Regions from separate parts of the Enterococcus spodopteracolus genome, predicted to be linked through region 2. Evidence: predicted binding sites of a transcription regulator. Region 2 holds the regulator's gene; the other holds the start of a gene.
The links. Region 2 encodes LexA, which represses DNA repair genes until DNA is damaged. Its sites were predicted from a motif close to CNAACANNTGTTNG; they were not measured.
Positions count from the first base shown of each region.

Region 1: uvrB (excinuclease ABC subunit UvrB) is a predicted target of LexA. The motif match lies at 3,220-3,233, and genes of this name have one in related genera.

Region 1 is NZ_JARJHD010000002.1:197,992-203,023, forward strand. It holds gene P3R27_RS03890 (glycosyl hydrolase 53 family protein) at 1-740, shown strand, start outside; gene P3R27_RS03895 (amino acid ABC transporter ATP-binding protein) at 800-1,537, opposite strand; gene P3R27_RS03900 (amino acid ABC transporter substrate-binding protein/permease) at 1,539-3,032, opposite strand; gene uvrB (excinuclease ABC subunit UvrB) at 3,327-5,032, shown strand, end outside.
Region 2 is NZ_JARJHD010000005.1:23-5,054, reverse strand. It holds gene P3R27_RS07985 (LapA family protein) at 1-144, shown strand, start outside; gene recJ (single-stranded-DNA-specific exonuclease RecJ) at 379-2,676, shown strand; gene P3R27_RS07975 (adenine phosphoribosyltransferase) at 2,690-3,202, shown strand; gene P3R27_RS07970 (hypothetical protein) at 3,407-3,625, opposite strand; gene lexA (transcriptional repressor LexA) at 3,804-4,427, opposite strand; gene P3R27_RS07960 (DUF896 family protein) at 4,579-4,830, shown strand; partial or broken gene P3R27_RS07955 (thiamine pyrophosphate-binding protein) at 4,929-5,032, shown strand, end outside.

The DNA.
Region 1 (5,032 bases), on a different contig from region 2:
TTGGACCTGAACAGGAAATTGCAGGAGGATATTCGGCAACACCAGCAGGGCAAAAAGAATATTTGAATGATTTGGTGACCCGTATCCAAACCGTGCCAAATGAGAAAGGGAACGGATTTTTCTACTGGGAACCTTTATGGTATAACGGCAATGTTTCTTGGGCAACAGCTGCTGGAATGAACTATCTGGGCGTACAATCTCAAACAGGAAATGAGTGGGACAACCAAGCGATGTTTGATTTCAATGGGCAAGCACTTCCCAGCTTAAAGGCGTTTCAAGAAGCAGGTAGACAGCAAAATCTTCTGAAAAATCCTAGTTTTGAAAATGACGGTTTCACGAATTCACCGACCAATTGGTCGGTGTGGCGAGGCAATGGTGCAGCAATCGATACATTGAAAACTGAAACTGGTGGGTTTTCCGGAACGTATAAAGCAACCTTTTGGGATGATCAAGCGTATCAAATGTCGATATATCAAACGGTTAATGGGTTAAGTAAGGGAACCTACACATTAACTGCTTATACCATGGCAGGTGGCGATTTGACCACTAGCCAAATGTATGTCAAAAATCATGGTGGGAAAGAGCTGAAGGCTTCGATCACTAAAAGTGGAGAGTGGATGAAGCTAACGATCAAAGATATCCCGGTTACTTCCGGCACGAGTGAGATTGGCATTTATGTTGATGCGAAAGCGCAAGGATGGGTATCGGTGGATCATGTAACATTCGTTAAAAATCAATAATAAAAAGCCCCTAAGGACGCTTGGTTTTCCAGACGTTCTTAGGGACTTTCTTTAGTCGATCAGATATCTAATACTTTATCCAAGAAATCTTTCGTTCGCTCATTTTGCGGATTTTCAAAGATTTGTTGTGGTGTGCCATCTTCAAGGAAGTTGCCGCCATCAATAAACATGACACGGTTAGCGACTTCTTTAGCAAAGCCCATTTCATGTGTCACGATGACCATAGTCATTCCTTGTTTCGCTAATTTTTTCATGACATTTAATACATCGCCGACCATTTCTGGGTCCAAGGCTGAAGTAGGTTCATCAAAGAGCATGATATCGGGATTCATAGCTAATGCACGAGCGATAGCAACCCGTTGTTTTTGTCCACCAGATAAGTTATCTGGGTACATATCTTTTTTGTCTTCTAAGCCAACTGTTTCTAACAATTTGATTGCTTTTTTCTCTGCTTCCTCACGAGAGAGTTTCTTTAGATCCATCGGTGCTAAAACGATGTTTTCCAACACAGAAAGATGTGGGAAAAGATTGAAATGCTGGAATACCATGCCAATATGTTGTCTTACTAAGTTGATATCTGTGTTTTTATCCATCAAATGAGCACCATCAATGATGATATCACCGGATGTTGGATCTTCTAAACGGTTCAAACAACGTAAAAAAGTACTTTTACCTGAACCAGAAGGTCCGATCACACAAACAACATCGCCTTCATTGATCGACACGTTGATGTCGTTCAAGACAGTGTTATCTCCATATTTTTTTACAAGATGTTCGACTAAGATTTTTTCTGTCATCTTATTTCACCTTCTTTTCTAAAACTTTCGCAAATTTTGTCAATGCAGTGATCAAGATCAAGTACATTACTGCGATGATCAAGTAAACATACGTACTTTGAGTGGTCCGAGCAACGATGATTCGTCCTGTTTGTAGCAACTCGACCACACCAATCGCTGAAATGATCGTCGTATCTTTCAATGAAATCACGAATTGGTTGACAAACGATGGGATCATGATTTTAAATGCTTGTGGTAAAATGATTTTTTGCATCGTACGGTTATAAGACAGACCTAAACTTCGTGAAGCTTCCATTTGTCCTGTAGGAACAGCATTGATCCCGCCGCGTACGATTTCGGCAATATAGGCACTCGCGTTCAAGGTCAATGTGATGATCCCTGCAATAAAGTCAGGAATCGTAAAGCCGATGATATTTGGTAGACCGAAAAAGATGAAGAAAGCAAGTACCATCATCGGGATTCCGCGAATGATATCTACATAGATGCTTGCAATTGTTCGTAAGGCGCGGATCGGTGCAACACTGAAAAGACCGAAGATCACGCCGATAACTAAAGCTAGTGCAAATGAAATCAAGGTTAATAGGATCGTTTGCCATAAGCCTTTCAATAACGCTTTGTAATTGTTTTGGATCAAGCCGGTCAATGTCGATTCATCAACAGCTGGTGCTGCTGCACTTTCGTCTGTAGAGATGTATTGATTGATGATCTCGTCATATTGACCTGTTCGTTTTAATTCTTTTAATCCTTCGTTGAACATTTGTAATAATTCAGGATTTTCTCCTTTTTTCACTGCGAAACCATAAGAGCCGCCAGTTTCTCGTTCGATCGGCGTTTCTAATTCCTGACCATTTTTGATCGCATAACCGATTACTGGATAGTCATCCATCATTGCGTCAATTGCTCCGACTCTCAAACTATCATATAGCTGATCTGCAGCATCGAAATATTTGATTTCGTAGCCGTATTTTTCTTGGTTAGCAACCAAGAAATCTGCACTTTCGGTACCGACTTTCGCCCCGACTGTTTTTCCATCTAAGTCTTCATAAGATTTGATCGAAGTATTGCCTTTTTTGACTGCGATTTGGATACCACTTTGGAAATAAGGGTCTGAAAAATCAAACGTTTTTTTACGTTCATCTGTAATCGTCATCCCCGCGATCATTCCATCTGCTTGTCCAGATTCCAATGCTTGTAACGCAGCAGAGAAACCACGGAAGTCCATGCGGATATTGAAACCATGCATTTCTGAGATAGCTTCCATTAAGCTGACATCGATCCCCACATATTCGCCATCCGCATTTTGATACTCGAATGGAGCGAAGGCCGAATCACTTGCAATCACATAAACGTCTTTTTTAGGTTTTATTTTTTGCATCGTCTCGCTAGTTGCTGTAGTCGATTGCGTCTCATCAGCTTGCACAGGCGTGTGCAGAGCGAATGTAACAAGTCCTGTCATTATGAAAAGGAATGTCTGTAACATGTTTCTTTTTTTCATAAATAACCTCCTATATAAATTTCGATAATTTCCAATATTTAACTATTATAGGCGAAAAGATATTCCTAACACAAGATTCCAAGAAAAAATAATTTAAAAAAGTAGCGGTTTATTACATGCCGTGTAATAAAATGTTACATGTGATAAAAGAAAGAGATGACCTATAAGATCTGAAACTTTCAATTGGCGAAAGTATGTTCGCCGTGATATAATAGGAGAACAAGGAATGCCTTTGCTTTCCTTTTCTTTTTTTGATGAAATGAGAGAAGGAATGAACGAAAAGGAGGACGAACAATGATTGAAAGAGATACCTCCCGTCATTTTGAGTTGGTGTCAAAATACCAACCAGCCGGCGATCAACCAGAAGCAATCAAGCAGTTGGTCGAAGGTGTAAATGAGGGTAAAAAAGCGCAGATTTTATTAGGTGCGACTGGAACAGGGAAAACCTATACGATATCTAATTTGATCGAAAAAGTAAATAAACCAACTTTGATCATTGCACATAATAAGACACTAGCTGGCCAATTATATGGGGAATTCAAAGAGTTCTTTCCGAATAATGCGGTCGAATATTTTGTTTCTTACTATGATTATTATCAACCAGAAGCCTATGTACCTTCAAGTGATACGTACATTGAAAAAGATTCAAGTGTCAACGATGAAATCGATAAATTGCGTCATTCCGCCACGAGTTCATTGTTAGAACGAAATGACGTGATTGTGATTGCTTCGGTTTCTTGTATTTTCGGATTAGGTTCACCATTCGAATATCAAAAACAAGTCGTGTCGATCAGACAAGGTGCGGAGATAGACCGTAATCAATTGATTCGAGATCTAGTCAGCATCCAATTTGAGCGAAACGATATTGATTTTCAGCGCGGTCGTTTTCGAGTGCGTGGTGATGTCGTGGAGATCTTTCCAGCTTCACGTGATGAGCGAGCATTACGCGTTGAATTTTTTGGCGATGAAGTCGAAAGAATCCGTGAAGTGAATGCGTTGACAGGTGAAGTATTAGGCGAAACAGAGCACGTCGCTATTTTCCCAGCCACTCACTTTGTGACCGATGACGATCATATGGAACATGCGGTCGCAAATATCAAAGCAGAACTGGAACAACGCTTGACTGTGTTACGTAATGAGAACAAATTACTAGAGGCGCAACGCTTAGAACAACGGACGAACTATGACATCGAGATGATGTTAGAGATGGGCTATACTTCTGGGATCGAAAACTATTCACGTCACATGGATGGTCGTAAAGAAGGCGAACCGCCGTATACGTTATTAGATTTCTTCCCTGAGGATGCGCTGATGGTCATTGATGAATCTCATGTGACGATGCCACAGATTCGTGGAATGTATAACGGAGACCGTGCGAGAAAACAAATGCTCGTCGATTATGGTTTTCGCTTGCCATCAGCACTAGATAACCGTCCCTTGCGTCTAGAAGAATTTGAGAAACATGTCAACCAGATCGTTTATGTTTCTGCAACTCCTGGACCTTATGAGTACGAACAAACAGACACAGTGGTCCAACAAATCATTCGACCTACAGGATTATTAGACCCAGTCATCGAAGTACGACCGATCATGGGTCAAATCGATGATCTAGTAGGTGAAATCAATGAACGGGTCGAAAAAGATCAACGGGTATTCGTGACCACGTTGACGAAAAAGATGTCAGAAGACTTGACCGATTACTTCAAAGAGTTAGGGATCAAAGTGAAATACTTGCATAGTGATATCAAAACATTAGAACGAACAGAGATCATTCGTGACCTTCGTTTAGGTGAGTTCGATGTATTAGTTGGTATCAACTTACTACGTGAAGGATTAGATGTCCCTGAAGTATCGTTAGTTGCTATTTTAGATGCCGATAAAGAAGGGTTCTTACGAAGTGAACGTTCATTAGTCCAAACCATCGGACGTGCGGCACGTAACTCAGAAGGTAAAGTGATCATGTATGCGGACAGAGTCACTGATTCTATGCGTTTGGCCAT
Region 2 (5,032 bases):
AGACAATTTCGAAATGAACGTGCGGAACTTGAAGCGGCCTATCAAGCAGAATTACAAGCAAAGCAAATACAGATCGAACAAATGCAAACACCTTCTGAATCACCTTCTCAAACACCAAAGCAAAGTGTTAATTACTTTGATTAATCAAAGATCACTGTTGATTTTCTAAAAAGCAAATAAAAGAAAGTGATAGAAATCACTATCTTAGGAATTATTAGAGGATTTTTTATCCAATTTCTAGCAGGCAACCAAAGTGGGCAAACGAATCTGTTATGTCTACTTTGGTTTCTTTTAGTTGGATATGTCAAAATCTATTCTTCTGAAATTCTTTTTTTTAGAGAAGACGTTTGCTATAATGACTAAGTTAGGGGTGAGCATGTGAGACGAGCGAATTTTGATTGGAAGGTCAATGAAACAACACCTTCTGAATCTTTTATCCAAATAATCAAACAGCAGCAATTGTCTCCTTTGATCGGTCAATTACTGTGGCAAAGAGGATACCGAGAGGAAGAAAGTATCCATCAGTTTTTACATCCAAAAGAACAAAAACTCTATGATCCTTATTTGATGTTTGACATGGACAAGGCAATCAGCCGAATCCAAGAAGCGGTGATCAGCGGCGAGCAGATCTTAGTTTATGGAGATTATGATGCAGATGGTATCACCAGTGCGACCGTCATGAAAGAAACGTTAGAGTTGCTAGGTGCCCAAGTGGAAGTCTTTTTACCTAATCGATTTGAACATGGGTATGGACCTAATCTAACCGTTTATCAAGAAAAAATAGCCGCAGGTACCCAATTGATCGTGACTGTCGATAATGGTGTAGCTGGGCATGAAGCAATTGTTTATGCACAACAGCAGGGAGTAGATGTGATCGTGACAGATCATCATGAGTTGCCTAGTGAATTACCGGCGGCTTATGCAATCATCCATCCCCGCCATCCACGAGGCAATTATCCTTTTGGAGAATTAGCAGGTGTCGGTGTCGCATTTAAAGTAGCGACCGCTTTGTTGGAAGAACCACCAGCAGAATTTTTAGATTTAGTCGCAATTGGCACAATCGCTGACCTTGTCTCTATGACCGATGAGAATCGGACGCTAGTGGCGTTAGGCTTAGAGGCAATTCGTCATACCGAGCGAGTAGGCTTACAGGCGCTGTTTGCGAAAAGTAGTGTACGTGCGAATGAAGCGGATGAAACGATGATCGGTTTTTCGATTGCGCCGCGCTTGAATGCCATCGGCCGGATGGGAGACCCTAATCCAGCGGTTGAATTACTAGCCACATTCGATGAAAGTCAAGCTCAGACGTTAGCTGAGCAGCTACAAACGGTCAATGAAGAACGTAAAGCGATCGTTGAGCAAATCACCTCAGAAGCATTGGCGATGATCAATGAAGAGAACCAGATCCATTTATTAGCACATCCTGGTTGGCATGAAGGTGTACTAGGGATCGTCGCAGGAAAAATCATGAACAAAACAGGAAAACCAACAATCGTTCTAGATATCAAAGACCAGTCTGTTGCAAAAGGATCAGGTCGAAGTATCGAAGCGTTGAATCTTTTCGATATGCTGAATGAGATGCGTGAATTGTTTACATTTTTTGGCGGCCATCATGCAGCAGTCGGATTAACAATGCCAACGGAAAATATCCCTCAGTTACAAGACCGGATGAATGCTTATATAGAAGAAAAGCAAATCGACTTGTCCAAAGGTCCTGTGTTGGCGATCGATGAAATCGTCTCCCCAAAAGATGTAACGGTCGAACAAATCGCCACATTGAAATTACTGGCACCATTCGGAACAGATAATCCTGTACCTAACTTTTTATTCAAACAGGTTGCTGTCCAAAATGTGAAACGAATCGGCTCGAACCAACAGCACTTGAAGCTCTCTTTAATAGATGAAGATAGTCAATTAGATGCTGTCGCGTTTGGTTTTGGCCCTCAAGAAAACGAATTTGTAGACGATTCACTTGATATTGTAGGACAATTATCGATCAATGAATGGAATGGGCGCAAAAAACCGCAGCTGATGATTTCTGACTTTGAAGTAGAAGGATTGCAAGTATTTGATTGGCGAGCGAAACGTTACCGAACACTAGCAAATGACATCGAAAGTCCGTTCTATTTAGCGTTTGATGAAGCATCGATCAAAGAACTAAATGAGTCGATACAAAAACACATCATTCGTTGGACAGATAAAGAAATGATTCAATCATGGATTCAGGAAAATGAACCAAACGCATTAGTCGTGATCGATTGTCCAACGGATTTGACCGACTTGAAAGAGATCTTATCATTTGGCTCCTTTAGCCGAGTTTACTTTTTAGGTATTTCTGTTGATGAAGCATACTTGAACGGTGTAGGAACAAGAGAACAATATGCTCGACTCTTCAAACTGATCCATGCGCAAGAACGGATCGATATCCGACATAAATTAGGTGCAATGGCCAATTATTTAAAAATTCCACAAAAATTATTAATTTTTATGATACAGGTGTTTTTTGAGTTGAAGTTTGTTACAATAAACAATGGTGTTTTGGAGAAAGTCGCAGATCCGGCGAGTCATCCATTGACTGCAAGTGACCGCTATCAGGAGCGATTAAAAAAAATCAAGTCAGAGGAATTCTTACTATTAAGTGACATTCCCACAATAAAAAAATGGTTAACAACCTAGGAGGAAACAATAAGTGGATTTAAAAAATTATATTGCCAGTATTCCTGACTATCCGTCAAAAGGAATTATATTTAGAGATATCTCGCCATTGATGGCTGATGGAGACGCTTATCGTGAAGCAACGAAGCAAATCGTTGATTATGCGAAAGAAAAACGTATCGATATGGTCGTTGGACCAGAAGCACGTGGATTTATCGTAGGTTGTCCAGTGGCTTACGAATTAGGCGTGGGCTTTGCTCCTGTTCGTAAAAAAGGAAAATTACCTCGTGAAACGATCGAAGTCACTTACGGACTTGAATACGGTACAGATACCTTGACGCTGCACAAAGATGCAATTCAACCAGGACAAAGAGTCTTGATCTGTGATGATTTATTAGCAACAGGTGGAACAATCAAAGCAACGATCGAATTGATCGAAGAACTTGGCGGAGTTGTTGTGGGTTGTGCCTTTTTGATCGAGTTGATGGACTTGCATGGTCGTGACAAAATCGAAGGCTACGACATGATTACCTTGATGGAGTATTAATCAAATAAAATATTGAACAGAAACCCCCCTTCCACAAACGGATGAATCGTTTGCGGAAGGGGATTTTCGTTGGATGAGTAGCCTCAATTTATTGATGGAACAATTGAGTGCAAGGAGTAGGTAGTCAGTTTGTCGTTAAAAAAAGCAAACGAGCGATCATCGTTTGCTTGGACGGAATTTTCATAGAAGCGATCTTATTTACTTTTACGAGTGCCTGGAGCTGTAATAGGTTTCGTGATAGAAGGAGTCTTCATGGGATTGACGACGTTGTGATTGACGGTATTTTTTTTCATCCCACAACATAAACCACAATGTAAACAAAGGAACAAAAACCAACAATGCTGTACGTAGACCAAAATTACCAATAATAATACCTAAAAACAAAACGATCAATACTAAACCAAAACGTCTCATTGATTTCATGATTTTCACCTCTTTATAGAATGCGAACAAAAGTTCGTACCGTTAGTATACGAACTTTTGTTCGGTTTGTAAAGAGGGAAGTTCAAAAAGAACAAAGATATCTACTAAAAAGAGGAAAAGACGAGCTTGAGATCGTGATCTCAAGCTCGTAGATAAATAACTGAATTTTCTTTTCTTATCAATAAATATGACTACGGTACAGACCAACGACACGACCTAAGATCGACACCTCATCTAAAATGATCGGTTCCAGTAAATCATTCTCGGGTTGCAAACGGAAATGATCTCTTTCTTTATAGAACCGTTTGCAAGTTGCTTCGTCTTCTGCAGTCATCGCAATCACGATATCACCATTTTGTGCAGTTTCTTGTTTGCGGACAATGACATTATCGCCATCCAATATCCCAGCATTGATCATACTTTCTCCTCGGATCGTCAACATGAACAGACTGCCTTCTTCTGAGGAAAGGTTTGGTGGGACTGGAAAGAAGTCAGAAGCTTCTTCGACAGCTAGTATCGGCTCTCCGGCAGTAACAACGCCGAGAACAGGGATCGTCGTTGGGCGAATCCCAATTTTTGATAATCCTTGTTGCGTCAATTCGATTGCACGTGGTTTCGTAGGGTCTCTTTGAATAAAGCCTTTTTTCTCTAATCGGGCAAGATGACCATGGACTGTCGATGTTGAAGAAAGCTGAACAGCTTCTCCGATCTCACGGACAGTCGGTGGATAGCCTTTTTGGGTCACTTGTTCGTGAATATATCTTAAGACTTCGATTTGTCTTGTTTCAGTTTGTCGGGCCACAAGGTACACCTTCTTTCACTTGATAACTAAATAGTACCATAGAAAACACTTGATTTCAAACAAATGTTCGCATTAAAGACTATTGATGTAGTTGTTTTTTTTTCATTTTTTATATAAGATGTAGGAGAAGCAAAAGCGAGGAGGAATAGTTGTGTTATCGCCTGAAAAAATCGAACGTATCAATCAGTTAGCTAAAAAGAAAAAAGCAGAAGGATTGACACCAGCTGAAGTCAAAGAGCAAAAGGAATTACGAGAAGCATATCTGACAGCCTTTCGTTCTGGCATGAGACATCATATTGAAGGGATGAAAGTGGTTGATCCCGATGGAAATGATGTCACACCAGATAAATTGAAAGAAATCCAGAAGAAAAAAGGCCTCCACGACCGAAATAGCAAGTTTTAGTAAAAAAAACTAAAAGTCGTTGCTTTTTTAGAGGAGATACTATAAAATTAGAAGTAGAAATATAGGTAAAAAAAACCTAAATTACAGGAGGGGTTACATTGTTTGATAAAATTGATCAGCTTGGTGTGAATACGATCCGTACATTGAGTGTCGATGCAGTACAAAAAGCAAATTCAGGACATCCGGGGTTACCAATGGGTGC